DNA from 3 places in the Pseudidiomarina sp. PP-1MA genome. Region 3 is predicted to be linked to each of the others. Evidence: predicted binding sites of a transcription regulator. Region 3 holds the regulator's gene; each other region holds the start of a gene.
The links. Region 3 encodes sigma-54, which starts transcription at its own class of promoters, with help from an activator protein. Its sites were predicted from a motif close to GTTGGCACGNNNNTNGNNT; they were not measured.
Positions count from the first base shown of each region.

Region 1: the regulator sigma-54 is predicted to act here: its motif matches at 1,532-1,550, upstream of AB8S08_RS11955 (nitric-oxide reductase large subunit).
Region 2: the regulator sigma-54 is predicted to act here: its motif matches at 5,008-5,026, upstream of glnA (glutamate--ammonia ligase).

Region 1 covers NZ_CP165718.1:2,534,960-2,545,619, forward strand. The annotation lists gene nrdD (anaerobic ribonucleoside-triphosphate reductase) at 1-809, opposite strand, end outside; gene nrdG (anaerobic ribonucleoside-triphosphate reductase activating protein) at 826-1,278, opposite strand; gene AB8S08_RS11955 (nitric-oxide reductase large subunit) at 1,640-3,904, shown strand; gene AB8S08_RS11960 (ATP-binding protein) at 4,051-5,850, shown strand; gene AB8S08_RS11965 (MFS transporter) at 5,847-7,205, opposite strand; gene narL (two-component system response regulator NarL) at 7,419-8,063, shown strand; gene yegQ (tRNA 5-hydroxyuridine modification protein YegQ) at 8,225-9,568, shown strand; gene AB8S08_RS11980 (YfhL family 4Fe-4S dicluster ferredoxin) at 9,552-9,746, shown strand; gene AB8S08_RS11985 (LysR family transcriptional regulator) at 9,808-10,656, opposite strand.
Region 2 covers NZ_CP165718.1:2,458,005-2,468,664, reverse strand. The annotation lists gene AB8S08_RS11630 (DUF4198 domain-containing protein) at 1-629, shown strand, start outside; gene AB8S08_RS11625 (efflux RND transporter periplasmic adaptor subunit) at 711-1,676, shown strand; gene AB8S08_RS11620 (efflux RND transporter permease subunit) at 1,669-4,791, shown strand; gene glnA (glutamate--ammonia ligase) at 5,112-6,524, shown strand; gene AB8S08_RS11610 (DUF4124 domain-containing protein) at 6,555-7,139, shown strand; gene glnL (nitrogen regulation protein NR(II)) at 7,126-8,211, shown strand; gene ntrC (nitrogen regulation protein NR(I)) at 8,208-9,662, shown strand; gene AB8S08_RS11595 (response regulator transcription factor) at 9,748-10,425, shown strand; gene AB8S08_RS11590 (sensor histidine kinase) at 10,438-10,660, shown strand, end outside.
Region 3 covers NZ_CP165718.1:330,901-341,560, reverse strand. The annotation lists gene AB8S08_RS01590 (ATP-binding cassette domain-containing protein) at 1-666, opposite strand, end outside; gene AB8S08_RS01585 (KpsF/GutQ family sugar-phosphate isomerase) at 872-1,867, shown strand; gene kdsC (3-deoxy-manno-octulosonate-8-phosphatase KdsC) at 1,867-2,442, shown strand; gene lptC (LPS export ABC transporter periplasmic protein LptC) at 2,439-3,014, shown strand; gene lptA (lipopolysaccharide transport periplasmic protein LptA) at 2,971-3,513, shown strand; gene lptB (LPS export ABC transporter ATP-binding protein) at 3,510-4,235, shown strand; gene AB8S08_RS01560 (RNA polymerase factor sigma-54) at 4,244-5,623, shown strand; gene hpf (ribosome hibernation promoting factor) at 5,651-5,938, shown strand; gene ptsN (PTS IIA-like nitrogen regulatory protein PtsN) at 5,942-6,388, shown strand; gene rapZ (RNase adapter RapZ) at 6,418-7,284, shown strand; gene AB8S08_RS01540 (HPr family phosphocarrier protein) at 7,313-7,591, shown strand; gene mgtE (magnesium transporter) at 7,629-8,990, shown strand; gene pmbA (metalloprotease PmbA) at 8,997-10,343, opposite strand; gene yjgA (ribosome biogenesis factor YjgA) at 10,473-10,660, shown strand, end outside.

The DNA.
Region 1 (10,660 bases), 500 kb from region 3:
TCTTTGCACTGACCATTTTCGGTCAGCATAGCCACGGTAACGACCGGGAAAGTGAGTATGGTTTTCTTCCGTTCTTCATTAAACCAATGTAAGAAAAAGTCCTGAAGCTGGCTCACCGATTGCCATGATGATTTGCTGAAATCGGCGGGAAAGACAAAGTCACCAAACATACTTTCAAAATAATGCTGGTCATAGACTGAGATATTCCAGAAGACACTTTGATAACCGCGCGCTGCCGCGGGCTGATTAAGGGCATACACGACGTGCTGTAAATGGTTTTCAATCTGATGGCGATGTGTTTCTAGGTAGTTATCACCGTAATCTTTACGAGCAAAATAATCAAAGTAAGCCAAAAATTCGACGGTGGCGACGGCCCCGGCAAACTGTGAGCTCACCGCAAAGACGAAGTTCACGAAAGTGCCACAAAAGCTTTCTAGGTGTTTTGGTGCTCTTGATTCGCCGCCCAACTTAGTGAGCCCATCACGTAAAAACGGATACATGGTAACCGACACACAGTAAGGCTTTAAGCTAGTTTCATCATGCACATAAATCTCATGATCTTCTATTTGACGAATATACTCCTGCGCCAACGGCTGCCCAAACAACTCTGCAATTTTATTGCTGACTTGCTTGCGGTTCACTTGAACAAAAAAATCCTTCATGATTTCTGACTCTAGCGTCGCAATATTCTTTTGCGTCACATTCGCATTAGCATCCATTTTTGAACCATCAGCGGCATTTTCGGCATGGAGATATTGCTGAATAAAGTCAACTTTGGCGTCTACTTGATCGGGGTGTAAGCGCAACATAGGTATGCTCCTTGTTTTAATCAGTGCTTAAAAAGCGCACGTTTAGTAATTGTTGATTGCGTAAATCAATAAACTTCTGATTTGTGTTTGGACTATCTAGGCCACCAAGCTCAGCTATCCAAGGGCCCGTTTTTAAATAGGTGAGCTGTTCGCGGAGTGCAGGTAGCACCTGCTCATAACCGGTATACAGACAGGTTTCTAGCCCCTGCTCACGAGCTAATTTAAGTAAGTGCAGTAACTGCTCTGGGTACCATTCACCCCCTAAAAACAACACGCAGGTGATTAAACCCCGATATTGCTGCAGCCGCTTCGTAAAATACTCTGGGGTTAATTCCACTCCGCTATGAGCGGGCCAGCTATCAACGCTATGACAGCCTTTACAACCCACAGGGCAGCCGGTGATGGTATAAGCCAACGAGACTTCGCCGGGCACCTCCTGAAAGGCTATTTGCTCTGAACAGTAGCGCATTAAAACCCCACATATTGTGCTGAATTGGTTATTTGCATCTATATATTGTGCTAAAGCCTAGACGATCACCTAGATATTGTGTTGATCCGGATCAATAAATAAGCAGCCTGAAAAACTCAGTCCGCGGTTTCGGCAAGCTAGCCAAAACATGCTGATGGGTAAAAATAACCCTACGGGTTACTAGCACCCTCAAAAAGTGCGGTTATATCTACCCCAAAAACAAATAAAAACCAATAAAATCAGATGGATAAAAGTTGGCACGAGACTTGCTATAAGGAAAGGGTACTCATCTATGAATGCGTGCGAAATGCAATAAAGGGAGACTCTCGCATGAATCAACAACAACAACCGGAGGTGCCATATGGCCGGTTATAAAAAACTTTGGTGGATACTCATCGGCATCCTAGCGATTACCTTTGGTATCTTGGGTTATTTTGGTAAAGAGGTATACCGCGAAGCACCGCCTATTCCAGCGCAGTACGTGACGGAATCGGGACAAGTGTTAATGACTGAAGAGAGTATTCTCGATGGTCAAACCGCTTGGCAATCCATCGGTGGTATGCAATTAGGCTCGATCTGGGGCCATGGTGCTTATCAAGCACCCGATTGGACTGCAGACTGGTTACACCGTGAGCTCGTAGCTTGGTTAGAAATTGTAGCGCAACGTGATTACGGCATGAGCTACGACAGCTTGAGCCCAGCTGAGCAAAATGCTCTGCAATTTGCGTTAAAACAGGAATATCGTACCAACACCTACGATGCTGCAACTGATACGGTGCTACTAAGTGAGACTCGAGTAGCAGCCATCAATGACGTAGCGGATTATTATATTCGCTTATTCAGCGATGCTCCTGAGCTACAAAGCACGCGCGAAAGCTATGCAATGAAAGAGAACACCTTGCCGAGCCTTGAGCGACGCGAGCGCATGACTGAGTTCTTTTTCTGGACTGCTTGGTCAGCCGCTACTGAACGCCCTGATAGCAATGTCACCTACACCAATAACTGGCCGCATGAGCCGCTTATTGATAATAAGCCAAGTGCTGAGAATATCATTTGGTCTATTATTAGTGTGATTTTACTGATTGCTGGTATCGGTGCTTTGATTTGGGGTTGGGCTTTCTTGCGCGACCACGATGAAGAAGAAATTGAGATTCCTAAGCAAGATCCAATCACTACCTTCAAACTTACACCATCACAAAAAGCACTAGGTAAATATTGCTTTATCGTCGTGGCGTTGTTTGCTTTACAAGTTTTGTTAGGTGGCTTTACTGCTCACTACACTGTAGAAGGTCAAGAATTCTATGGTATTAACGTGTCTGAGTGGTTGCCCTACTCGCTAGTGCGTACTTGGCACTTACAAGCGGCCATGTTCTGGATTGCTACTGGCTTCTTAGCTGCTGGCTTATTCTTAGCACCTATCATTAATGGTGGTAAAGATCCTAAGTATCAAAAACTAGGAGTCGACCTACTATTTTGGGCGTTAGTTGTAGTGGTTGCTGGTACCTTTATTGGTAACTTCCTCTCTATTGCTCAAATTATGCCTGAGCACTTAAGCTTCTGGTGGGGTCACCAAGGTTATGAATACGTCGACCTCGGTCGTGCATGGCAGATTGGTAAATTCTTAGGTATCGTGTTCTGGTTAGTGTTGATGATGCGCGGTGTCTTCCACGCTCTTCGTCAACCAGGCGACAAGAACTTATTAGCACTACTCACCGCATCTGTTGTTGCTATTGGCCTGTTCTACGGCGCTGGCTTCTTCTATGGCGAACGTACTCACTTATCAGTGATGGAATACTGGCGCTGGTGGATCGTGCACTTGTGGGTAGAAGGCTTCTTTGAAGTATTCGCCACCGCGGCCCTAGCCTTTATTTTCCATAGCATGGGCTTGGTTTCTAGAAAAATGGCTACTACGGCCACCTTAGCGTCAGCCTCGTTATTTATGCTTGGTGGTGTACCTGGTACTTTCCACCACTTGTACTTTTCCGGTACCACCACTCCCGTGATGGCCGTTGGTGCAACTTTCTCTGCGCTAGAAGTCGTTCCCTTGATTGTCTTGGGCTACGAAGCCTGGGAAAACTGGAGCTTGCAACGCAAAGCCGAGTGGATGCAACGCATTAAATGGCCACTCATGTGCTTTGTTGCGGTAGCCTTCTGGAACATGTTAGGTGCTGGCGTGTTAGGTTTCATGATTAACCCACCTATCTCGCTGTACTATATTCAAGGTTTGAACACCACACCAACTCACGCTCACGCGGCCTTGTTTGGGGTGTATGGCTTCTTAGCGCTAGGTTTTGTTTTACTTATCTTGCGCTACATTCGTCCAAACCTGCAATTTAACGATAAACTGATGACTACTGCGTTCTGGTGGATGAACATTGGCCTTGGCATGATGCTATTTACTAGCTTACTGCCAGTTGGCTTCATCCAGTTCTATGCATCAGCGTCTGAAGGTTTATGGTATGCACGTAGCGAAGCCTTTATGCAACAGCCGTTGCTAGAGGGTCTGCGTTGGGTGCGCACTGTTGGCGACGTGGTCTTCATTATTGGTGCTTTTGCTATCAGCTGGCAAGTTGTGTATGGCTTGTGGTTTGATAAAAGCTCACGTGAACAACAGCATATAGCTTAATCACAGCCTGAAATTAAAGGTGACGTTAAAAGCGGTGGCACTTAGGTGTTGCCGCTTTTTTTATGGTTGATTGTTGTTCAGTTGCTATCCGAGGTACACTAACGCATCTGTTTAAATCAACCTAAGAGTTTGACTCCTAATTGTCTATGCCTAATTCATCTATTGTGACACGCATTGGTTTTGCTTTGAGTTTTATGGTGGCGCTTACCGTAGTTACTCTGTTGGCTTCGTATTGGCTCTCAGAAAAAGCAGATCAAGATGCCTTAGCCATAAATATTGCAGGCTCATTGCGCTACCAAGCGTATCAATACAGCTGGCATCAATTGCATGATGCTGATAGTGCTGCAGCAGCGGCCATGCAAGCCGAATTTGAACAAAGTTGGCATCATCAAGTCTTTAACCGTTTTAGCCATAGTGAGTCTGATTTAGCAACCTTATATACGCAAACTCGAACCAGTTGGCAGCAATTTCAGCAGCAAATAGCCGATGGCGTGGTCACCAGTGCTAATTTACAACAACAGATCTTGCCGCAAATAGACCAAATTAATCGCTTTGTTACCGCCATTCAACAAGATGCCGAGCAGCGCATACGTTCTATTCGATTAATTCAGGTGCTCTCGTTGTTTTCTAGCATTGGTTTAGCGCTGGTTATTTTCTATTGGTTACGCACCCGCGTTAAGTATCCATTAGAGGTTTTAACTCTCGCCGCCAAAAGAATTGGTCAGGGCGATTTTACCGCCCGCGTGAATCATCCCATGCGTGATGAGCTAGGCGTGCTCTCGGGCACCTTGAATAAAATGAACGAAGCTGTGGGTTACATGTATGGTAACCTCGAGAAACGTGTCGATGAACAAACTCGGGCCATTTCTCAAAGCAATGTGCGCTTGCAGTTTTTGTACGACACCGCGCGAATGATCATCGAGCATTCACCTGGTTATCACGACTTTACCACCATTGTTGAAGGGTTAAAGCGCGCCTCTGAGGTTGAAGACCTCGAGCTTTGCTTAATTACCGAGGCAGGCAATAAACCCTATTTACAGGTGCAGCCTACTGGCGCCCCAGAAGATCCTTGCGAAGGGGTTGATTGTAGCCAGTGTGTGAATGCTGGGGCCGGAGTGAGTATCCAGAACAACCAGCGCATTTATCGCTTTAGCATTGAGCGCGAACAACAAAATTACGGGGTCTTGGTAGCTCGTTGTAGCCTTAGCGAGCAACTTAACGATTGGCAACAACAGTTGCTACAGTCAGTTGCCGACCAACTGGCCATTGCCCTAAGCCTGAAACAAGAAGAAGAGCAAGTACGGCGCCTCGCCCTTATCCAGGAGCGTACGGTGATTGCGCGTGAGCTGCACGACTCTCTTGCGCAAGCTTTATCTTATTTGAAAATTCAGGTAACACGACTCAACAAAGCCATTGAGAAAGATAATAAAGAAGTGATTGATGATGTTGCAGAAGAGCTTAAACAAGGGCTTAATGCGGCTTATCGGCAGTTACGCGAATTGCTAACCACTTTCCGCCTCAAAGTAGATGGTGCGGGGCTGTTGCACGCCCTGCAAACAACTATCAATCAATTTAGTGAGCAGTCTGATCTGTCCTTCAGGCTGAACTATCAGTTAGAGAATACGCCCTTGGTACCGCATGAAGAAATTCATTTGCTGCAAATTATTCGTGAAGCCTGTCAGAACGCCATTCACCACAGTCAAGGCACAGATGTGGTGGTACAGCTAAGCCAGCAGGATCAGCGAATTGAATTATGCATTGAAGATAATGGTGTAGGTATTCCCGATCAGGCCGAGAAAATGAATCATTACGGGCTTGCTATCATGCAAGAGCGTAGCCGTCATCTAGGTGGCACCATTGAAATAAAACGCCGTTCTGAGGGTGGTACTGGAGTCTATTTTAGTTTTGTGCCGCAATACCTGTTAGAGCGTGAAGCAACTGTTTAAGGATTATAGAACTCGCTACGCCGGCGCAGATACATCCAACTAACCAGTGCCGCACACAGCACGTAAAAAAGTGCAAAGGCCACCAGCGTATTGGCGCCATGGGCTTGGCTCAAATTGATGTACCACAGAGCCGGTATGTAGATAGCGCCAGCGGTTGCCACGGCAGTAAGCCAACGCAATGCTAATGGTAACTGCTCTAATGGCAGCACCACGCTGGCGGTTTTAAAGACCGCACTGCTAGCCGCTCCGGCTGCAATAAAAATCACCAAAAAGACCAGCAGGTAGGGTAAGAACCACTCTTCAGGAACCCTACTTTGCAGGGCTGCTGCGGTCATGTAAGCGGCACTCAAGCAAGCCATAGCCATCACTAAAGCACACACCACCAAGACTTTGGCGCCACCGTACTGGTCAGCCAACCAGCCACCAAAAGGTCGCGCCAGCACTCCTAAGAGTGGCCCAATCCAAGCATACGTTAGGGCACTTGGTGTGTAGTTAGCACTAAAGGTTTCAAGGCTTAAGGGTAGTGTCATCGCAAAGCCAATAAAGGAACCAAAGGCCATCACGTAGAATAAAGTCATCAACCAAGTGTGACGGTTCTTTAGAATGCGCCCTAGCATCGGCGGTTGGGTGTTGGTAACAACAGGCTCAGCGCTGGGGGGATGCCCTGAGGGGCTAGGCATAGCCTGAGCTCCTCGAGCACGGCGCTGCCCTAACGAATACAGGCTTGTTGCAATCACTGCCACCACCAATAACCAGCCCGTGTTGGCAAGCCATAGGGGCGTACTCGGCGGTAACACCCCGACAATATCACCACTTGTTTGATGAGTGAACCAAGGAGAAGCCGCCCAATCACCTAGCCAGTTGATACCGCTAAGCAACGGTAGTAGGGTTTGTGCCAACACAATCCCGACCCCACCGATCCCTGCGTTAACCGCTAGCACCCAGCCAAGTGAGCTCTTCTCAATCCGTGCACCTGCAGCAGGTTGTAAGGCAATAAATTGGGCGCCACCTAAGCCAGAAAGAAAGGCCAACACATACAGTTGCTCAATCGCAATCTCCGCCACACTTAGCTGCCACGTAAGTCCAATTGCCGGTATCAATAACAGTACTGAACCTACTTGAATAAAGCGCTTATGCATACTGCGCTCACCCAGCCATAAAAAAACAAACTGAAACACACAAGCACCGCTCCCGGCTGCTGCCAGCAAACTGTATAGCTGTGCATAGCTCAAATGAACCGTTACTGCATGGAGCTGCACCACCAAGACACTCCAACTTAGCCACAAGGTCATCCCCACAATTAGATTGATTGCGGTGAGTTTGTCGATGGTTGGCGAAAGTCGAATGGTGTTCACATGTTACTCCTCAGCTATGCTAGTAACTATGCGTGAGCACCGCCAAATAAACAATTTAGCGAGGGGGATAAATAGCAATGCAAAAGAGGCAGTTAAAACTACCCCCAAAGGGTTAATAAGGTGCTAAGCTTTGGCTAACGGGGCTACATTGTGCAAAAATACCCCCTATAAAATATTGACGCTTATCATCATAAGACATTAAAGGAGCAACTCATGTCTGATACTCCAGCTAGCATTATGCTTGTGGACGATCACCCACTTTTGCGTAAAGGGCTCAAACAACTGATTTCGCTTGAAGACGGCTTAGAGGTTGTAGCTGAATGTAGCAGCGGTGCAGAAGCACTAGAGTTAGCCGAAGAAATTGATCCGGATTTGATTATCCTTGATTTGAACATGCAAGGTATGGATGGATTAGAAACCCTCAAGCGGATGCGCGATAACGGAGTGACCTCGCGGATCGTCATGCTCACTGTATCTGATGCCGATGAAGATGTAGTTACGGCGATAACTAACGGGGCCGATGGCTACTTATTAAAAGATATGGACCCGGAGTTATTATTAGAACAAATTCAACGCGCTATTGAAGGCAAAATGGTGCTTAGTGAGGCTATTACCGAAGTTTTAGCAACCGCCTTGCGACGTCCCTCAGCACCTTCTGCGAGCAAGTACGATAGCCTCACCAATCGCGAACAAGAAATTTTAAAACTCATCGCTAAAGGCATGAGCAACAAGGTGATTGCTCGTGAGTTAGATATTTCTGACGGTACCGTTAAAGTACACGTGAAGCACTTGCTGAAAAAGCTAGGTTTACGGTCGCGGGTAGAAGCGGCAGTGTGGATGGTAAACCACGACGCTTAAGCTAGTTAGAACCTGAGCAAACTCCAGCAAAGATTGATGCCGATCAAGTTTTGTCTGGGGTTTTATTTGTAACATGAGCGGCTGCGCACCGCAGCCTCTTAATAATCCATCTAAGCTCTCGCTTAGATGCCATGTACCTTGTAGTAAGAGCAATGACCATCATGACAAGCCCTGAACTTCTTTCGCCCGCTGGCAGCCTAAAAGCCATGCGTCTGGCCTTTGCCTATGGCGCCGATGCCGTTTATGCCGGCCAACCAAGATATAGTTTACGCGTGCGTAATAACGAGTTCGATCTCGCTAATCTTGCGCTCGGTATTGCTGAAGCACATGCCTTAAACAAGAAGTTCTATGTGGTAGTCAACATTGCTCCTCATAACGCTAAGCTTACCCGATTTGTAGAAGACATGGCGCCAGTGGTGGCGTTACAGCCGGATGCTTTGATCGTTTCAGACCCTGGCATCGTGATGCTGCTAAGAGAGCATTACCCGCACCAAGCATTACACCTAAGTGTACAAGCCAATACCGTCAACTGGGCGGCAGTTAAGTTCTGGCAACAACAAGGCATTGAACGGGTCATTCTGTCTCGTGAACTCGAAGTACGAGAAATTGCCGAAATTAGGCAGCGCTGCCCCGAGATGGAAATTGAAGTTTTTGTGCACGGCGCATTGTGTATGGCCTATTCCGGCCGTTGCTTGCTGTCGGGCTATTTCAATAAACGAGACCCTAATCAAGGTGCTTGCACCAACTCGTGTCGCTGGCCCTACCAAGTGCATGATGCTGAAGAAGATGCCGTCGGCCAGTTTAATCCGATTGATAAGCCGGTATTATTAACTGAGCCCCAGCGCCCGGGCGAATACATGCTGATGGATGAGGATATTCACGGCACCTACATTATGAATTCAAAAGATTTACGGGGTATCGAGCATGTCGAGGCACTCACCCACATGGGAGTGCATTCGTTGAAAATCGAAGGCCGTACCAAGTCGCCTTATTATGTAGCTCGTACTGCACAAATTTATCGCCAAGCTATCGATGATGCTGTTGCTGGTAAGCCTTTTAACCGGGCGTTACTTAACGAGCTAGATGGCATGGCCAACCGCGGCTTTACCGAAGGCTTTTTACGCCGCCATGTACCCAGTGATACCCAAAATTACGACACCAGTCATAGCTTAGGTGAGCAGCTATTAGTGGGTGAGATTATCCGTAGTAGTGGCACCCAAGCTTATGTCGAGGTGAAAAATGCATTTGCTATAGGCGACACTATCATCTTGATGAAGCCTTCTGGCAATATCCAATTTACCTTGTCCAGCATGCAAGATAATCAGGGCATTGATTTGGTTCGCGCCGCGGGTGCCAGTCGTCAAGTTACTATTGGCTTGCCATGCGCGTTAAGCGAAGCAGATGCTCCATTTGCGATGCTTATCAAAGTTGCTGCGGTTAAACCCCAGCAGACGATTCCTGTTGTTGATCTCAATGTGGAGGTTAAAAATGCCGGTGCTCATTGAAAGTGACTGCATTAACTGTGACATGTGTGTACCCGAGTGCCCTAACGAAGCCATCGCTATGGGCCCAGAACATTATCTGGTTGATGTTGAAAAATGTACTGAATGCGAAGGCTTTTATGATGAGCCAGCCTGCATTCCAGTCTGCCCCATAGAATGCATGGTGCTGGTGCCTAATTAGCCTGGCTCTAGCACTGGTCAAAATGGCAACCTCTCGGTTGCCATTTTTTCTTGGTTGGTGCTTATTGTAGGTCGTGACTGCGTTGCTGGCATAAAGTGCGCAGCCATTCTAAAGCCGGTTGTCCTGATTTAGAGCGTGGATAAGCTAAACCAATAGTGCGCTGTAATGTTAAACCTTGCAGCGGTCGTAAGATCACATCCTGACGTTCACGTAACGCCTCAAAATCTGGCACTAGTGCGACTCCAACACCTGCAGAAACCAATCCTAATGCATATTCAATGGTGTGAATATCTGCTCGAATATCCGGTTGGATGCCATTTCTTATCAACTCTGGATACAACTGTGACCACGCATCACATGGGGTGCGCTTAATGAGTGCCAGTTGATCAAAATCAGCCAAATCTAAGGAGCTTTTTAACCCCAACGGGTGTCCGGCAGGTAACGCCACCAAAAAGTTATCAGTCCAAATGGGTAGAAATTGCTCGCCCGCTTTCAGCATTTTGGGTGTGATAATACGAGCATCCCCTTCATCTTCTGGTTCAACAAGATGCAACTCTAAACCCTCAACCCCGGCACTGAACTCTCTTAATAGCTGGCTCATTCGTTCTACCCCAAGCGCGCGAATTAAGCCTAAACGAAACTGAACGCGCTTCACACTTTGCCGAAAAGACGCGCGCAAAGATTGCATCTGACTAAGCATACGCCCGGCATGACCATATAACCGCTCACCATCCTCGGTGGGGGTGACACCTCGTGATTGCCGCGCAAATAATGCAACGCCTAGTTCATCCTCTAGTTGTTGTAAGGCTTTTGAGAGACTCGGCTGAGCCACATTACAAACCCGCGCAGCGGCGCTAATACTGCCATTTTCATAGACAGCCACAAAATAATTGAGTTGGCGCAAATCCATAGTT
Region 2 (10,660 bases), 580 kb from region 3:
TTGTGGCATTAGCACCCAACGGTCAGCCGCTAGAGTTACAGAATGCCCATACGGGTAAATTGCGCTCCGTCTTTGATTTGCAGCTTACCGAAAATGGCACCTATAAAGTTGTTACCGCATCGCAAAACCTGCAAGCCCGCTGGGTAGATGCCAACGGTGAACGTCAATTCTGGCCAGGTCGTGGGGTTACGCCTAAGCCGGGTGATTTTGAGCGTGAAGTGCCAAAACAAGCGCAAGATTTAACCATTACTGAATACTCGCGTCGGATTGAAACTTTTGTGACCAACGGAGCCCCGAGTGATACGGTGTTGGCGCCAACTAACCAGGGCTTTGAAGTGGTTCCAGTAACCCATCCAAACGATTTGTACGCTGGCGAAACCGCAGACTTTAAAGTGCTGTTTGATGGCAAGCCCGTAGCTGGTGCTGAAGTTACTGTTATTCGTGAAGGCATGCGCTACCGTGCGCAGCAAGAAGAGCAAACAGTGACCAGTAATGGTGCCGGCGAATTCTCAGTAACTTGGACTGAAGCCGGCCAGTATTTTATGGAAGCCGAGTATCAAGACGACCAAGGTAAGGCCCCGGCAACTCAACGTAGAGGCAGTTACGGCGCGGTTTTCGAGGTTCTTTAGAAAAAAGCGAAATAATCATCCCAAGTTGCTAGAATATGCTCTATAATTTTTTCTATAGAGATTTCTAGCAAGGGGATGAAGATGATTTTAAATCGTAGTTTAGTCGGCCTGATGTTCAGCGCCGCACTCGTTTTAGTCACCAGCAGTGGCATGGCTCACGCCACCGATTACACCGTAAAGCAAGCATCTATTGCTGAATACATTCATTTGCAAGGGGTGGTGGAGTCAACCAACAGCGCGACCGTATCAGCGCAAGTTTCTGGCCGTATTGAAGCCGTTAACGTGGATGTTGGTGACCAGGTTGAAGCGGGTGCCACCATAGTCACCATCACCTCCGTTGATCAATATCAAGCTGTGGCTCAGGCCCAAGCCCAAGTAGCGGCAGCACGAGCTACCCTAGTGGCTGAGCAGCAGGAATTTGATCGAGTCACTAAATTAGTGGCGCAAAAGTTAGTGCCTGATGCCGAACTCGATCGGGCTAAAGCGCGCTTAGACAACGCTAATGCCCAGTTAAAAGCGGCGCAAGCAGCAGCCAAGCGCGCCCAAGAGCAACTGTCTTATACCGCAGTCAAAGCTCCTTACAGCGGTGTCGTGAGTGAGCGTTTAGTAGAGCCAGGTGAGTTAGTGCAGCCAGGCACCCCGTTGATGTCAGGCTTTGATCCGGCCGAATTACGAGTGCATGTTGATCTTCCTGCCCTGTTTGCACCGGCGGTCGAGCAATTCAAATGGGCTGAAGTAGCCGGCTTAAAACCAGTAGCACAGCGTCTATTTCCCACCATTCATAGTGCCTCCAGTACCGTGCGATTACGGTTAAATTTGCCTGCAGACGGTAATCTATTGCCCGGTCAGTGGTTACCGGTGGTCGTGCAAGTGGGTGAGCACGAGGGCCTTCTAGTACCACAGCAAGCGGTGTTGCAACGTGGTGAACTGACCATGGTGCGAATGCAAGATAATAGCTGGCGTGCGGTTCGCTTAGGCCTCACTCAAAATGGTCAAGTAGAAGTGGTCAGCGGGCTAAAAGCTGGCGAGGTTATTCGTTATGAGTAATAAACCACTAGGGATTGCAGGTAAGTTTGCAGCCTGGGGTGAGCGCTCCCAACTAACCCCGCTGTTGGCGGTATTTGGCTTAATTCTGGGGATTATGGCGGCGATGATCACGCCGCGCGAAGAAGAGCCCCAAATTGATGTGACCATGGCTGATATCATGATCGCCTTTCCTGGTGCCGATGTGAGTCAAGTTGAACAGCAACTGACCACACCGTTAGAGCGTCATTTTGCCCGCATGCAGGGTATTGAGCATATTTTCTCCGTGTCACAGCCTGGCCAAGCCTTAGTGACGGTGCAGTTTGAAGTTGGCATTGCGCGCGACACCGCACTGGTGCAATTGTTTGATACGTTAGCCGGTTGGCAGCAACAGCATCCGCAGTTTACGCAACCGCTTGTGAAAGCTCGAGGTATTGATGATGTACCAATTTTAGGGCTAACCCTAACCGGCGCAGACTTAGAGCTGAAGGATGTAGCTGATAGTTTGATTGAGCCGCTGCAAAACGTCGCCGGGGTGCGAGACATCAGTATTATTGGTGCCGAGCCCGAGCAAATAAATGTCACCTTAGATAACACCGCCCTCACTCGGGTAGGTTTGGATTTTAATGCGGTTAGCCAAGCGCTAGCTAGCCAAAACCAAAGTGGACAAGCGGGGTATCGATTACAGGGCAATCAGTACATCCCAGTGCAAGTAGGTGGGTTTATTGAAAGTGCTGAGGCGCTGAGTAATCTGATTGTAGCTAATGTTGATGGTAAACCAGTGCGCTTGCATCAAGTGGCGGACATCTCAACCCAAGCAGAAGTACCCTCACAGTACGTGTGGTCGCGGCAAAAAGGGGGTGAGCTTGCACCAGCAATAACCTTAGCCATTACCAAAAAGGCGGGCGAAAATGCCGTGGTGGTGGCCGAGCAAGTATTAGCTCGTTTAGCTACCATGCAGCAGCAATTGTTGCCTGAACAATTGCAGGTAGAAGTAACTCGCAATTACGGCCAAACTGCAGACGATAAAGCATCTAAGCTGATCCAGAAACTGATCTTTGCGACCATCTCGGTGGTGGCTTTAGTGCTGCTCACACTCGGTAAACGTGAGGCCGTGGTGGTGGGCAGTGCGGTGGTCTTAACCCTAGCCATGACCCTATTTGCGTCATGGGCGTGGGGCTTCACCTTAAACCGCGTGTCGCTGTTTGCCCTGATCTTCTCGATTGGTATTTTGGTGGATGACGCCATCGTGGTGGTAGAAAATATTCACCGCCATCTAGGGCTGGGCAAGTCACTTAAAACGTCCATTCCTGCTGCTGTGGACGAAGTAGGTGGGCCAACGATATTGGCAACCTTCACGGTGATTGCCGCGCTCTTACCTATGGCCTTTGTTAGTGGCTTAATGGGCCCATACATGAGCCCCATTCCTATCAATGCATCTTTGGGAATGTTGCTGTCGCTGCTGATTGCGTTAACCGTTACCCCTTGGCTGGCGCGCCACTTACTCAAAGATGAGCATCATCAAGAGCAGCAAAGTGATAAATTGCATCGTTTCTTTCATAAGCTGATGCTACCGCTGCTAACTCATCGCAAACGTCGCTACCTGATGGGCTTTGGCCTCATTGGCCTGATTGTGGCGATGCTCGGTCTTGCCGTGGTGCAAGCAGTGGTGATGAAAATGCTCCCGTTTGACAACAAAAGTGAAATTAAGCTGGTGTTGGATATGCCCGAAGGCAGCACCTTAGAGCAGACCAACGCGGTGCTGGTGGAACTAGCGCAGACGCTTGATAGCGTGGACGAAGTAGCCGCGACGCAGATTTATGCGGGTACCGCATCACCGATAGGCTTTAATGGTTTAGTGCGGCAGTACTATTTGCGCCAAGGCGCAAACATGGGCGATGTGCAAGTCACTCTGAAAGAGCTTGGCGAGCGAGAGCGGGCAAGCCATGAGTTGGCCTTAGCCATTCGCCCGTTACTGACACCTATTGCCGAAGCTGTTGGCGCGTCATTGAAAATCGTTGAAGTGCCGCCAGGGCCACCGGTGATGGCGCCAATTGTTGCAGAAATTTACGGTCCAAGTGCACAGGCTCGGGCTGATGCCGCTCAGTTAACCTTGGCACAACTGCAGCAAACCGAAGGTGTGGTGGATATTGATAGCACCTTGGTGAGCGATAGTTTAGAAGAAGTCTGGCAGGTTAACCGCGAGCGTGCGGCGCAATTAGGAGTGACTGCTGAACAAGTGGTACGGGTATTGCAAACGGCCTTGGCAGGGATGGATGTCACTTATTTAGCCGTCCCCCATCAAACCCAACCGGTAGCGGTAAAAGTAAGGTTACCAAACACTTGGCAAGGTCAGTTAAGCCAGCTGCAGAACGTCACTGTGCTATCACAAACCAGTGGCCAGGCGATTCCGGTAGCGGAGCTAATCGACCGAGTTCAGCGGCCTTATGCGCAGCCCATTTACCACAAAGACCTGCGTCCGGTGGTTTATGTGACGGCCGATATGGCGGGTGATTTGGATAGTCCTTTATACGGTCTGTTTGCCGCCGCTGGTAACATTGAGTTGCCACAAACCTATATCAGCCAACCTGATGTGTGGGATACGGCTGCACTAAAATGGGATGGGGAGTGGCAAATCACTTATGAGACCTTCCGTGATATGGGGGCAGCCTATGCCGTCGGTTTGTTATTGATTTACTTACTGGTTGTGGGGCACTTTGGCAGCTACGCAGTACCGTTAGTCATCATGGCTCCGATCCCGCTCACCCTAATAGGGATTATGCCAGGGCATGCGTTACTGGGAGCGCAGTTTACCGCAACCTCGATGATCGGGATGATTGCGTTGGCTGGCATCATTGTGCGCAACTCCATTCTCTTGGTGGATTTTGTCCGCGAAGAAGTGGCGGCTGGCAAGGATTTGAACGAGGCAGTGATAGAAGCTGCAGCGGTGCGAGCTAAGCCGATTGTATTAACGGCACTAGCGGCCATGTTGGGGGCGTTCTTCATTCTGGATGACCCGATTTTCAGTGGTTTAGCAGTGAGTTTGATCTTCGGTATCGCAGTATCAACAGCATTAACCTTGGTGGTTATTCCGCTGCTGTACGCGTCGTTATTGCGACGCAAGGCTAAGCATCTTTAATTGTTCAACCTTGTTCGTTACTGATTGATTGCGATAGGGCTCCGTGGGTGGGGCCCTTTCTTTGTGCATTTTACCGGTTGCACAATTGTAACGCATGATCATAATGCACTATCGTGATGCACATAAATGCACTATGATGGTGCAAAAGATGAGTGAAAGCAGACCCCAATATCGTTAGTTTAGTTATTCGCTATTGATTTTATTAGTGTTTTAATAGTTGGCACGGGGTTTGCTTTAGTTTTGTGCAAACGCAGTGCAGAAAGTTTCAGTGCACGCTATACTCATTGTTCATTTTGACGATTGCGATCGCGGAGGATCACATGTCTACACCACAAGACGTTATGGCTTTTATTGAAGAAAACGAAGTTAAATTTGTAGATTTGCGCTTTACCGATACCAAAGGTAAAGAGCAGCACGTGACCATTCCGGTGTCGCAAATTAACGAAGAATTCTTTGAAGAAGGCAAAATGTTTGACGGCTCGTCGATTGGCGGCTGGAAAGGTATTAACGAATCAGACATGGTACTGATGCCAGATTGCAGTACCGTAGTATTAGACCCGTTCACTGACGAAGTCACCATGAACGTGGTTTGCGATATCCTCGAGCCAGATACCATGCAAGGTTACGACCGTGACCCACGCTCTATCGCTCGTCGCGCTGAAGAATACTTACAAAGCATGAACATCGGTGACACCGCGTTCTTTGGTCCAGAGCCAGAGTTCTTCTTGTTCAACGATGTACGTTTTCATACTGACATGAGCGGCAGCTTCTACAAAATTGAAGCCGACGAAGCAAAATGGAACTCAGGTAAAGAATTCAAAGACGGCAACTTAGCGCACCGTCCTGGCGTAAAAGGTGGTTACTTCCCTGTGCCTCCGGTAGACTCAGCGCACGACATCCGCAGCACTATGAGTACCGTGATGGAAGACATGGGCTTAGTGGTTGAAGCGCATCACCACGAAGTTGCTACTGCTGGCCAGAACGAAGTTGCCACCCGTTTTAACACATTGGTTAAAAAAGCTGACGAGATTCAAACCTACAAGTATGTGGTCCACAACGTGGCCCATTCTTACGGTATGACCGCAACCTTTATGCCGAAGCCGATTGTTGGCGATAACGGTTCAGGTATGCACGTTCACATGTCGATTAGCAAAGATGGTAAAAACCTGTTTGCTGGCGACCAGTACGGCGGTTTGAGCGAAATGGCGTTGTATTACATCGGCGGTATCATCAAGCACGCACGTGCCTTGAACGCCTTCTGTAACCCAACCACCAACTCATATAAGCGGTTAGTCCCTGGTTACGAAGCACCGGTCATGTTGGCCTACTCAGCACGTAACCGTTCTGCATCTATTCGTATCCCAGTGGTTGCGAGTGCAAAAGCACGTCGTATCGAAGTGCGCTTCCCAGACCCAGCCGCTAACCCGTACTTATGTTTTGCAGCACTCTTAATGGCTGGCTTAGACGGTATTAAAAACAAGATTCATCCTGGCGATGCTATGGATAAAGACTTGTACGACTTACCGCCAGAAGAAGCGAAAGAAATTCCAACCGTGTGTCATTCATTAGAAATGGCCCTAGAAGCGTTGGATAAAGATCGCGAGTTCTTAACCGCTGGTGGCGTGATGACGGACGACATGATTGATGCGTACATTAAGCTGAAACACAAAGAAGTAATGACGCTGAAAATGACCACTCACCCAATCGAGTTCGACCTTTACTACAGCGTCTAATTCAGCTGAGGTTTGAACCTAGGAGGACCGATGCTTATTAGCCGCCTCATGGTTGTGATAATGCTGGCCGTTGCAGTTTCAACTGCAGCGGCACAGCAAGTTTACAAACGGCAAAATGCTGATGGCTCGGTCACATATTCGGATCAACCCTTACCCCAAGCTGAAGTGATTAACCTACAGCCGGTGCCAGTCACCGAATTCACCACGCACCCCCCGGTTACTACCCAAACTCAAACTGCCATGCCAACGGTTACTGATGCCGCAGCGCCCATGGCCCAGATTATTGCGCCCGCGCAACAAGCCGCGGTGCGTGCCAACGATGGTTCAGTTGCGGTGCGGTGGCAAACCACACCCAACCCACTACCCGATGGCTATCAGTTACAATTGCGAGTTGATCAGCGCATTGCTTGGCAGGGGTCCAGCCAAACCGAACTGACCCTAACCGATATCGACCGCGGCGAGCGGCGCTTGCAACTGCGGGTGCTTGATGCCGAAGGTAACGAAGTATCGCGCTCAGATACTATTGTGGTGTATGTGCTGCGGGCTAATATCAACAGCCCAGCCTTGGCGACCGGAGCAACTAGCGGTGATGGTGGTGGCAATGACGGCAACTAACGCTGATTGCACCACTGTGGTGCAACCTAGTTTAGATCAGCTCTTAACCGCGGTGGTGCAACTCGATACCGATTATTGTATTGCCTACATGAACACCGCCGCCGAGGCGCTTCTTGATGGCAGTCGTAATCGGCTGCAACAGCAGGATTTTTTTAGTCTGTTTAGCTACAGCAGCATCGACCCCAACACCCTCAAGCAAGCGCTCAATGACGACCAATCGGTATCCGACAGCGACGTGACCTTAGTTTTTCATGACGGCCAACGCATCACGGTCGAGCTAGTTGCGCAGCCACTGAAACTAGAGCAGCAGCGCATTGGCGTATTGCTTGAGTTGCGGCAAATGGACCAAATTAGACGCATTAATCAAGAAACCGTACAACAGCAGCAACTACTGGCAGCACAAAGCATGGTGCGGGGCATGGCTCATGAAATCAAAAATCCGTTAGGTGGCTTGCGTGGTGCTGCACAGTTACTTGCAAGCGAACTTGATGATGCCGAATTACAAGAGTATACCGATTTAATCATTAACCAAGCCGATCGTCTCAGCACCTTGGTTAATCGCATGTTAGGGTCAAATCAGTTGCCCCAACCAGAGCCCAGCAACATCCATGCGGTGCTCGAGCGGGTGCTGCAAGTGGCCCGTTTAGCTGGTGCCGAACAGATTCGTTGGCAACGAGATTACGACCCAAGTTTGCCTGAGTTAACCATGGCCGCAGACCAGATTGAACAAGCGTTACTCAATATTGTCATGAACGCATGTGAAGCGCTGGCGCAAGAAGCTGGTGGCGAGATTGTGCTACGAACCCGCATCGCCCACCAACAAACCTTGTATGGTAAGCGCTACCGGCAATGTGCGGTGATCGTGATTCAAGATAACGGCCCGGGTATTGCCGAAGCACTCCGCGATACCCTGTTTTATCCTATGGTAAGTGGGCGAGCCGGCGGTACTGGCTTGGGCTTAGCGATAGCGCAGAATATCGTGCACCAACATAGTGGCAAGATTGAGTTGCAATCGCGCCCAGGGCACACCGAATTTACCCTTTATCTACCCTATGTAGAAACCTTAACATGAACAACCTAAGCAGCAACGAAGCAAACCGCAGCAGCAGTGCGGACATTTGGATTCTGGATGATGACAGCTCCATTCGCTGGGTATTAGAACGGGCGCTCGCCCGGGCGGGTTTAAGCTGTCGCAGTTTTGCCGATGCCAGCAGTGTGTATCAGGCCTTGGCACAGCAAGCGCCCAGTAGCCAGCCGCGGGTGCTGTTAAGTGACATTCGGATGCCTGGTGATGATGGCTTAGCGGTGCTAGAGCATATGCGTCATCATTATCCGGAGCTAGCCGTAATCGTGATGACTGCCCATTCTGATTTACAATCAGCGGTGAGTGCGTTTCAGGGTGGTGCCTTTGAATACCTCGCCAAACCCTTTGATTTAAACGACGTGGTGCAAACGGTGAGTCGCGCCTTACAAAGAGAGCGCAGCCAAGCTCCCACTCCAGCTACCGCGGTTGAACCTAGCAGCGGGCTGCGTGGTTTGATTGGCTCAGCACCAGCGATGCAAGATGTGTTTCGGGCCATTGGGCGGCTCTCGCACTCTAGCGTGACGGTACTAATCAATGGTGCATCGGGCACCGGTAAAGAACTGGTAGCTAGAGCGCTACATGACAACAGCCCGCGCGCGCACAAACCCTTTATTGCACTCAACATGGCGGCGATTCCTGCTGACTTGATAGAAGCTGAGCTGTTTGGGCACGAAAAAGGTGCTTTTACTGGGGCCAGCAATGCCCGCCAAGGCCGTTTTGCGCAAGCGCATGGCGGCACACTCTTTTTAGATGAAATTGGTGATATGCCGTTGGCAGTGCAGACGCGCTTGTTACGAGTACTCGCAGAAGGCCAGTTTTATCCTATCGGTAGCTATGAACCCGTTACAGTGGACGTACGTATTATTGCAGCCACCCACCAGAATCTCGAACAACGAGTCAAAGACGGGTTGTTTCGGGAAGATTTGCTGCACCGGCTTAACGTGATCCGATTGACGTTACCGACATTAGCTGAGCGGCGTAGCGACATTCCACAATTGGTGGAACACTTTCTGCAACAAGCAGCTCAAGAGCTCGGTGGTCAACCCAAGCGCATCAGCGCGGCTGCCATGGCAGTGTTACAGCAAGCGCCTTGGCCCGGCAACGTACGCCAACTCGAGAACAGCTGCCGCTGGCTAACCGTAATGGCCCCCGCCGCCGTGGTCGAAGTAAGCGATCTGCCCCCCGAGCTGCAAGCCGAAAGACATTCGGCCCCAGCTACGGAGCTGGGGCCAGAGCTGGGTCTGCAAGTGGTTCTTCAGACGGAGTTGAAGCGGCGCATCGCGGCCGGCGAGCAAGATATTTTGGCACCTTTGTGCAAAGAAGTGGAACAACTGGCGTTGGAGCTTGCCTTAGAACATACCCAGGGACACAAGCAAAACGCGGCGAAAATCCTGGGTTGGGGGCGCAACACCTTAGCGCGCAAACTTAACGAAGCGTAAAGTTAAGGTAAACCCTGTGTAAAGCAACCAGCTTTCTTTACATAATTAAGAAAACTATACTTCTAGAAAACTCAGGAACAACACCATGACCAAGTTATTGTTAGTAGATGATGATGCCGAATTAAGCAGTATGCTGGAGCAGATTCTGACCAAAGAAGGCTATCAATTAACCTTAGCCGCCGATGGTGAGACGGGTTTAGAGCGTGCCCTTAGCGGCTCTTATCATCTCATTCTGTTAGATGTGATGCTGCCTGGTATTAACGGTTTTCAGTTATTACAGCGCTTACGCCAGCAGCAACGCAGCACCCCAGTGTTGATGCTAACCGCGCGTGGTGATGATGATGACCGCGTACAAGGCCTTGAGCTAGGTGCTGATGACTACTTGCCTAAACCTTTTAACCCGCGCGAGTTAGTTGCACGAGTGAAAGCCTTATTGCGACGTACTCCAAATACCACCGTGGTGCCTGAGCCTATTCATTATGCGGGCTTTTGGGTCGACCCTCAGCAAAACGAAGTGCGCTGCGATGAAGCTAAGTTGGAATTAACCCCGACTGAGTTTGATATTCTGCGAACCTTGGTGCAAGGACAAGGCCAAGTTGTGAGCAAAGATCAGTTATCAGTAGCTGCTTTGGGACGTCAACTTGCGCCATTTGATCGCAGCCTTGATGTGCATATCAGCAACATCCGTAAAAAAATTGAGCTTAACCCCGAGCGCATTCAAACCGTGCGTGGCCGCGGTTACCGCCTGCTGCAACTGGCCTAAGCTAGGGACAGCATGGCTATTCGCTGGTATCAATCGCTTACTTTAAGACTATTACTGCTGTTCTGGCTACTGCTGTTTGCGGTAGCCACCAGCGGTTATCTATTAGCGCTATGGTATGCCAAACCAGCCCAGCCAGAACCCTTACAAGACAGTATCAAAACTGCCTTGGCGCCGCTGTTATCCGATCAAGCAACCTTCAGCTCACTATCGCCAGGGCGTTTAGTAGCAGCCCAGT
Region 3 (10,660 bases):
CACGTAATCGGCAATCGTAAGAACTTCTTCAACATCGTGGGTGACGATGATGCTCGTCAACCCGAGCGACTCGTTCAACTCTTTGATCAGCTTGATTATCACGCCCATCGAAATAGGATCTTGGCCGGCAAAGGGCTCATCATACATGATCAGCTCTGGGTCTAACGCTATTGAACGCGCCAAGGCAGCCCGCCGCGACATACCGCCAGACAACTCCGCTGGCATCAAATGCCGAGCGCCACGCAAACCCACCGCCTCTAATTTTAGCAGCACAATGGTTTCAATCAGTTCTTCTGACAGCCGGCTATGTTCACGCAGCGGAAAGGCAATGTTGTCGTACACTGTCATGTCGCTGAACAAGGCACCGCTTTGAAACAACATGCTCATGCGCTTGCGTAATTGATACAATTCGCTGCGCTTGAGGCTAGGAATGTTTTGCCCGGCAAAGCGAATCTGCCCCTGTTGCGGGCGTAGTTGGCCACCAATTAGGCGCAACAAGGTTGTTTTGCCAATGCCGCTAGGACCCATCACCGCAGTGATCTTACCGCGTGGGATGGCCATCGACAGGCCTTCGTATAAATTGTGAGTACTGTGATTGTAGTGAAAATAGATGTCATCTATCTCAACCAAGTGCTCGGGATTACCCTCGAGAGTAGTGGTTAGCATGCGAAGATAGTCTCCTTTACGTGACCGCCTAGTTTACCCGATTTCGTCAAGAAGCCCCACCAAAAAGCCGTAAAATTTGTGACAAATCGTTATCAGTGGTCACATTACGTCTGCAAAGAAGAAAACGATCGGGTATTATTGCGTTATTACATTGTCATCATTAACTTGTCATCTACTTTGGCTGCACTAGCATATGAGGCCCAACATGACCGAACACAACCCGACCACGACCAGCAAACAGACGTTTGCCGCGCTTGGCCAACGAGTCATTGATATAGAAACCGACGCGGTGCGTGGATTAAGCCGTTTTCTTGATGAAAACTTTGCTACTGCGTGCGAGTTACTGTTGGCATGTAAGGGACGGGCGATTGTGATTGGTATGGGTAAATCGGGCCACATTGGCGGTAAAATTGCCGCAACCTTGGCCTCCACCGGTACTCCCGCCTTTTTTGTGCACCCTGGCGAAGCTAGCCACGGTGACCTCGGCATGATTACCGAGCAGGATGTGGTGATCGCCATTTCTAACTCAGGTGAAACTGCTGAAGTGCTTAGCATTGCGCCGTTAATTAAGCGACGCGGCGTCAAGCTCATTTCCATGACGGGTAATCCACGCTCAACTCTGGCCGAGCTCTCTGACGTGCATGTTTGCATCGCCGTTGAGCAAGAAGCCTGCCCGTTAGGTTTGGCACCGACCTCCTCCACTACTGCGACCTTAGTCATGGGTGATGCGTTGGCGGTAGCGCTGCTGCATGCGCGCGGCTTTACTGCCGATGATTTTGCCATGTCGCATCCCGGTGGCAGCTTGGGCCGGCGGTTGTTACTGCACATCCATGATGTGATGCACGCGGGTGAGCGCACCCCGCTGGTCAATCAGCAAGTAACTATCAGCGCCGCCTTGTTAGAAATGTCACGCAAAGGTCTGGGCATGACAGGTATCACTGACGACCAAGGCCGCTTAGTAGGTATTTTTACCGATGGTGATTTGCGCCGTATTTTAGATCAGCGCATTGACTTGCATACCACCGCGATTGCCCAAGTGATGACGCCAAATCCCATTACCATAAAGCCCGATGTACTTGCTGCACAGGGATTAAAATTAATGGAAGACCGAAAAATCAACGGGTTATTTGTGGTGGATGAGCAGGGTTTTGCCCAAGGCGCCTTGAACATGCACGATCTGTTAAAAGCAGGAGTCCTCTAATGAGTTTTGGTCTCGCAACCCCAGCCATGATTAGTACTTGGTACGGTGATATTGAAAGCCTGCTCATGGATAAATTCGCCCAAATCAAACTGGTCATTTTTGATGTGGATGGCGTGTTTTCAGACGGCCGGATCTATTTAGGCAACCAAGGTGAAGAGCTTAAAGCTTTTCATACCCGCGATGGGTTTGGGGTGAAAGCACTTCTTAACGCCGGCATCAAGGTTGCGGTTATCACCGGACGCCGTTCAGCACTGGTGGAAAACCGCATGCACGCGCTCGGCGTCAGCGATATCTATCAAGGCCAAGAAGATAAACTCAGCGCCTACCAGCAGCTGGCGGAGAAATATCAGTTAACGGATCAGGCCATTGCCTGTATGGGTGATGACATACCTGATCTCGCGATGCTGCAGCAGTGCGCAGTGGCAGTAGCGCCTCACGATGCCCATCCCTTTGTGCAGCAACACGCGGTTTATGTGACCTCGCAGCGCGGCGGTTTTGGTGCAGTTCGTGAGCTGAGTGATCTGATTTTACTTAGCCAAGGACAATTGCAACTGCACGGTGGAGTCAGTTTATGACCCGTAATCTTGTGGTGATTATCGCCATCATCTTTGCCACCTTAGCGCTATTGGTGTGGCGTCCTTTTGGAGATCAAGACCTCACCGATGAACCAGCGGGCTATCGTGAGATCAAGCCTGATTTTACCGCACAGGGCCTGATTGTGCGGGTTTACAGTGAGGATGGTACCTTAGCGCATCGGATTGCTGCAGAGAAAATGACTCATTACAGCCCGATCGGCTTAACCGAGTTAGATCAGCCGACCTACATTGTGCACACCCGTGATGGAGGTCCGGTGTGGCAGGTGGCAGCTGAGGCTGGCTCTTTTTATGGCGACAAAAGCTTGGTGTTAGAACGTAATATTTTAATGCGTAGCTTAACCGCCGAAGATTTTTTAGAACGGGTTGAAACCAGCTACCTAACCATTGATACTTTGGCCGAAACCATGACGACTGAGCAAGCGGTGGTGATGTACGGTCGTGATTTTACTATTCGAGGCGAAGGCATGCATGCTAACTTACGCGCTCAAACTCTGGAACTAACGAAACATGTTGAAACCATTTATACCGGTCGCCAAACTAATTCTCAGTAGTCTTGTGCTAAGTGCTGCATTATTCTCTAACGCAGCACTTAGCCAAGGCAAAGACGACTTTAATCAGCCCATTCGCATCAATGCTGAGCGCGATTGGGTTGATATTGCTAATAAAATTGTGGTGTTTGAACGTAGCGTCATCATCGAGCAAGGCAGCTTAAAAATCACCGCTGACAAGTTATCAGTAGAGCGTGAAGGTGAGGCCGAAGATGCTGTGTTTATCGCTGAAGGGGCACCGGCGGTTTATACCCAACAATTAGAAGACGGTAGTGTTATCACTGCCAAGGCCAACCAAATCATTTATGACCAAGCGCAACAGTTACTGACGTTGCGGGGGAATGTTGAAGTTGCGCAAGGAAACAGCGTCAGTCGTGGTGGAGAGATGGTTTATAACTTTGCTACACAGCAAATGACCACGCGTGGTGACAAAGATACCGACCGCGTAACCACCATCTACATGCCGAAACAACAAGACGATAAGAACAACGAGCAACCATGAGCCGATTAGTAGCTGAACATTTAGCCAAATCTTATAAAAAACGCCAAGTTGTTAAAGACGTTAGTTTAACTGTTGAAGCAGGCCAAGTGATTGGCTTGCTGGGCCCTAATGGTGCCGGAAAAACCACCACTTTTTATATGATCGTTGGCTTAGTGAATAACGACAAAGGCCTGATTAAGTTAGACGACCGCGATATCTCGTTATTACCTATGCATGAACGCGCTCGCCTTGGGATTGGCTATTTACCACAAGAATCCTCCATCTTTCGCAAGCTGACGGTGCGCGATAATATTTTGGCGATACTCGAAACCCGCAAAGAACTATCTGCGGCCCAGCGTGAAGATAAGCTTGATAGCTTGCTGGAAGAGTTTCACATCAGCCATATCGCCAACAGCTTAGGCATGAGTCTGTCTGGGGGCGAACGACGCCGGGTTGAAATTGCACGGGCGCTGGCGGCTGAGCCAAAGTTTATCTTGTTGGACGAGCCCTTTGCTGGGGTTGACCCGATTTCCGTGCTGGACATCAAGAAGATTATCGAACACCTACGCAAACGTGGCATCGGGGTGCTCATTACCGACCACAACGTGCGCGAAACCCTAAGCGTCTGTGAACATGCTTATATTGTTAGCCATGGCGAGCTTATCGCGCAAGGCGATGCCCAAACCATTCTTAATAATCAGCATGTGAAAGACGTGTATTTGGGCGACCAGTTTACGCTGTAGCTATCATGATGAAACAAGGCCTGCAGTTCAAATTTAGTCAACAGCTGAGCATGACCCCACAGCTGCAACAGGCCATCAAACTGTTGCAACTTTCTAGCTTAGAATTGCAGCAAGAAGTACAACAAGCTCTGGATGAAAACCCATTGCTTGAGGTGGCCGACCAAAGCGCTGAAGGCGAAACTGATGTCGCTGCTGCCGAGGAGAGCTGGGAACCAAGCTACTCGGCTTCTTTAGGTAGTTCTGGCACAGCTTACGATGGTGAAGATACCCTCTATCAGGGCAGTACCAGTGAAAGTTTACAAGAGCACTTGTTATGGCAAATGCGACTGTCACATTTTTCTCCCCTTGATGAAGCCATTGCTACGCTGTTGATAGATAGTATTGACGAGCGCGGCTACTTAACGGCTGAATTAGAAGAACTATTGCCAGCGATTCGACAGCAACACCCCGAGCTCATCCAAGTTGAGCTTGCCGAAGTAGCTGTGGTGCTCAAACGAATTCAGCATTTTGATCCGATTGGCGTTGGCGCTCGCAATGTGCGCGAATGTTTATTAATTCAGCTACGACATCTTCCTAACGATACTCCCTACCTGAACTTAGCTCTGCAAGCCGTTGAAAAACATTTGCCGTTGCTCGCCCAGCGCGATTATCGCAATCTGGCGCGGCGATTACGTATTCAAGAAGCCGATTTAAGCCAAGTACTAGCGCTGATTCAGCAGCTACAACCACATCCTGGGGACGGTTTTGGTGCAGGTGATGACGATTATGTGATTCCTGATGTGCTGGTGCGCAAAAAAAATGATCGCTGGACAGTAGAGCTAAATTCGCAAAGTTTGCCTAAACTAAAGGTGAACGAAGATTATGCGGCGCTGCTGCAAAGTGGTTCGCAATCTGAAGAACAACAGTATATTCGGCAGCATACGCAAGCTGCAAAGTGGTTTATTAAAAGCATTGAGAGCCGTAACGATACCTTACTGAAAGTAGCTGCAACCATAGTGCAACGTCAGCAAGGTTTCTTTGAATATGGCCCTGAGGCGATGAAGCCTATGGTTCTTGCTGACGTTGCTAACGCAGTAGAGATGCATGAATCAACTATTTCAAGAATAACCACACAAAAGTATATGCATACACCTAAAGGTGTGTTTGAATTGAAGTACTTCTTCTCTAGCCAATTGGCAACGGATAATGGAGAAGATGCTTCTTCTACCGCAATTAGAGCGGTATTGAAAAAGCTAGTTGCTGCGGAGAACCCCAAGAAGCCTCTCAGTGATAGTAAATTAACTGAACTCATGGCCGAACAGGGTATCCAAGTAGCTAGACGGACAATTGCGAAGTATCGTGAGGCCATGAATATTCCGCCCTCGAGCCAACGCAAACGTCTTATCTGAATCTTGGACAAACAGAAGGAAGATGTTATGCAAATTAATCTGACCGGTCATCATATCGAAATTACTGACGCTCTGCGTGACTATGTCGATACCAAGTTTTCTAAGCTGGAACGTCATTTTGACCACATAAATAACGTCCATGTCATTTTAAATGTTGAAAAGTTAACGCAAAAAGCGGAAGCTACGCTGCATTTGAATGGCGGCGAAATTTTCGCTGATTCAGAGCACACCGATATGTATGCGGCTATTGACGGGCTGATTGATAAACTCGATCGGCAGGTTATTAAACATAAAGAAAAGATGAAACGCCACTAAATCATGGATTTATCCACTCTGTTAAGCCCCGACTGCGCTCGCTGCGCAGTCGCGGGAACAAGCAAAAAGAAAGTGCTTGAAATCATCGGCCAACTGGCCGCTTCGCGTCTCTCGGGCACCACCGGTTTTGACGTCTTCGAAAGTCTTCTCAATCGCGAACGATTAGGTAGTACTGGCATCGGGCTGGGGGTTGCTATCCCCCATGGGCGCTTAGCCTCGGCTACTAAGCCGGTGGCTATTTTGTTGACCCTAGAAGAGCCTATCGATTTTGATGCGATTGATAACCAGCCGGTAGATATAGTGTTCGCGTTGCTGGTGCCAGAAGATTCGCATGAACAGCATTTACAAACCTTAGCAGCAGTGGCCCAGCGTCTGAACGACAAAACCTGCACCCGCGCTTTGCGTGATGCCAGCTCAGACCAAGAACTTTATGAACTGTTTGTAAAATGACCGATAGCAACCTTAACCCCGCAGATAAAATGCAATTGATCATAGTTACCGGCCGCTCCGGCTCCGGTAAAACTATTGCCCTGCGCGTGTTAGAAGATCTTGGTTACTATTGTGTCGACAACCTCCCGATCACCTTGCTTCCTACGTTAGTGCATGCGGTTATTGAGCAGTACAATAAAGTGGCGGTGAGTGTTGATGTGCGCAATATGCCGATCGAAGCCAGTGAGTTAACCGATTCACTGGAGTTTTTACCTGACCAAATTAAACCTGAAATTCTCTACATTGATTCATCTGAGGCCGTGTTGTTGCGCCGCTTTGCGGAAACCCGCCGCTTACATCCCCTGTCTAAGAATGAGCTACCTCTAAGTGATGCTCTCCAAGCTGAATTAGCTTTGCTTGAGCCGTTGGCGGAACGAGCAACTTGGCGCATTGATAGTAGCGATTTAAGCGTGCACCAGCTGAGCGAACAAGTGGCCGAGCGCGCCCTGGGTAAGTCAGCGTCACGATTGATTGTGGTTTTCCAATCTTTTGGTTACAAGTATGGTTTACCTAGTGATCTGGACTACGCATTTGATGCCCGAATCCTGCCTAATCCGCATTGGGAGCCCTCGTTAAAGGCCTTGCTCGGCACAGATCCAGCCGTCCAACACTTTTTTCAGCAACAGCCGTTAATGACCAAGTTTATTCATCAGGTAGAAAACTTCTTAGCCACTTGGTTACCCTACTTTCAACGCAGCAACCGTAGCTATCTCACCATTGGCATCGGTTGTACCGGTGGCCAACATCGCTCGGTCTACATTGCCGAGCAGCTAGCAGAACGCTTTCAGGGCCAACCTTTCAAAGTGCAAGTGAAGCATCGCGAGGCCCCTCGTCACCGTCCTATCAGCCCGCTTTAGCTTGTTTAAAAGCTAGGAGTTACCCTTTATGCCGACTTGTGTGCGCAAATCAGTCACTATCCGTAACAAACTCGGCTTACACGCACGCGCCGCCACCAAGCTAGCTAAACTCACGCAACAATTTGCCGCCAAGGTGTACATTGTGCAAGAGCAGCAGCAAGTAGATGCCTCCAGTGTGATGTGTTTGTTGTTGTTAGCCAGTGGGCAAGGACGGCAAATTGATATCTTAGCTGAAGGTGATGATGCCGAGGCAGCTGTCGCTGCCGTTGCCGAGTTAATCGAATCGCGCTTTGATGAAGAGCAATGATGCGGTAAACTTCTGACATTCACAGGAGTTTTGCAGCATGCTAGTAGAAATCGCCGATAAAGAATTTGCCGAACAGCGCTTACAAGAGGTCACCGAATCTCTTACGCGTGGCATGTACGTGCAAGCTCGGCGCCAGTTGCACAACCTGCCCGCTTGGGATGTTGCCCTGTTACTTGAATCCTCGCCACCTAAAGCGCGGGCTATCATTTGGCAATTGGTTGACGCCGACGAGCACGGCGACATCCTTGAAGAATTATCTGAAGAAGTGCAAAAATCCATCATTCGGCAGATGGCGCCAGAGAAATTGGCCGCCGCCACCGAAGGCATGGATACCGATGACCTCGCCTACGTATTACGTGGCCTACCCGAACAGGTCTATCAAGAAGTATTAAAATCGATGGACGAGCAAGATCGCCATCGTGCCGAGCAAGCTCTGTCATACGCCGAAGAAACCGCCGGTAGTATGATGAATACGGATACCATCACCTTACGCCCAGACGTTACCATTGATGTGGTATTACGTTATTTGCGGTTGAAAGGCGAGCTACCTGAGGCTACCGATAAACTGTACGTGGTAAGCCGCGAAGACAAATTTATTGGTGAAATCGGCATTACCCGCTTACTTACCGTTGATCCTAGCCGTTTAGTGAGCGATGTCATGGACCAAGAGGTACAAGGCATTCCGGCAGATATGGACGAAACTGAAGTAGCCAAACTGTTTGAGCGGCAAGATTGGATCTCGGCCCCGGTCATTGACGAAGACAATCGCTTACTTGGTCGTATTACCATCGATGACGTGGTCGACATCATCCGTGAAGATGCCCAGCACTCGATGTTGAGCATGGCTGGTTTAGATGATGACGAGGATACCTTTGCTCCGGTTTGGACCAGTGCTAAGCGCCGCTCGGTATGGTTAGGTGTCAACCTGATCACAGCGCTGCTGGCGGCCATGGTCAGTTCCTTGTTTGAAGATATTTTAGCGCAAATGGCCATCCTCGCTATCCTTAACACCATTGTGCCAAGTATGGGCGGGATTGCCGGTTCACAAACCCTGACCTTGGTCATTCGAGGGATGGCACTGGGTCATATAGGTGCCAGTAACCAACGTTGGTTGATTGGTAAGGAACTTGCGATTGGCGCTCTTAACGGGGTGATTTGGGCGTTACTGATTGCGGCCGTGGTGGCGATCTGGAAGCAAGACCTTCTGATTGGCGCCATCATCGCCTTTGCGATGATGGCTAACTTACTCGCGGCTGGCTTGGCCGGGGTGACTGTGCCCTTGATCTTGAAGAAGTTTGATATCGACCCTGCATTAGCCGGCGGGGTGATTCTTACCACCGTCACCGACGTGGTCGGTATTTTTGCTTTCTTAGGCACAGCGACGCTACTACTGAGCTAACGCCGGCTACATGCCGGCGATGCGCATCTGTTCTAGCAACACAGAACCGGTACGAACACCATGGCGAAGGTCAATATCATTGCCGATAGCCACAATGTTAGCCAACATGTCTTTTAGGTTGCCGGCAATGGTAATTTCTTCTACTGGGTACTGAATTTCGCCATGTTCGACCCAGAACCCTGCCGCACCGCGAGAATAGTCACCATTGACAATATTGACCCCTTGGCCCATTAGTTCAGTGACCAACAGCCCGGTGCCCATCTGCTTACATAAAGCTGCTAAATCTTGCTCACCATGCTGCACTTGCCAGGTGTGGATACCACCGGCGTGTCCGGTAGGCTGCATGCCTAATTTGCGCGCTGAATAGCTAGTCAGTAAGTAAGTTTCCAAGACGCCGTTGGCAACAATATCGCGCTCCACCGTCGCTAACCCTTCATGGTCAAACGGGCTACTAGCTAACGCCCCGCGCAAATGCGGTTGTTCGGTAATGGTTAACCAGCTAGGCAATACTTGTTTACCTAAATGGTCAGCCAAGAAGCTCGATTTGCGATACAAGCTACCACCACTAATAGCTGCTACAAAGTGACCAAACAGTGAATTTGCAACGTCTGCACGGAAGATGACTGGCACCTTCGCGGTTGCTATTTTGCGACCGTCTAAGCGCGCGATAGTAGCGTTCACCGCATCTTCTGCCACTTGTTCTGGAGTCCACAAGCCGTCACGATGGCGTGCCACACTGTAGGCGTAATCGCGCTGCATCTGCTCGCCGCTTTGGGCAATTAAACTGCAACTTAAGCTATGTCGTGATTGTAGGTAACCCGCTAAAAAGCCGTGGCTATTGCCATAAACTCGATAGCCGACGTGGCTGCTGTAACCAGCACCGTCAGAGTTAACAATCCGTTTATCCATTTGTAAGGCGTGCTGCTCGCAGCGTAACGCCTGCTCTAAGGCAAATTCAGCGCTTTGGTCGGCGGGATGGCACAAGTCTAAATCAGGGATAGCGGTTGCCATCAGTTCAGCTGGAGCTAAGCCCGCGTAGGGGTCGGGCGAGGTAAACTGGGCGATGCTATTGGCTTTTTCTACCGCCGCACGAATGGCTGCGGCGGTTAAATCGGTAGTAGATGCTGAACCCTTTTGCTGGCCCCGAAACAAGGTAATACCTAGGGCGCCGTCTTGGTTAAATTCTACCGTTTCAACTTCGCCAAGGCGGGTGCCGACGTTAATTCCCCGGCTACGGCTTAACGCGCATTCAACCGCACTGGCACCAAGCTCTTTAGCATATGCCAGTGCCTGCGCTACCGACTGCTTAACTTCTTGCATCTCACTACTTAATTGTTTTACATCTGGGATCAAACTAACTCTCCTCTTGCCCTTCGGCGAATCGCTGCGCAGCGGTTTAGCATGCGGGCGCTTAATTTTCTGGTACACTATCGGTTATTCACTTGAACATAAACACCTAAGGTCATGCACAAGGACCCTTTCATGAATCATGATGGTAATTCAAACCACGCTGATGACGATTTTTTAATTAGTAAATCGCAGCTCAAGCGTGATGCCGAAGCTCAACAAGAGCTCGGCTTAAAACTGGTTAATTTGTCTGACGGTAAACTTGCTAAGATCCCTCTTGATGAGGATCTTTTTGATGCCATTAAATTAGCCCAACGCATTCG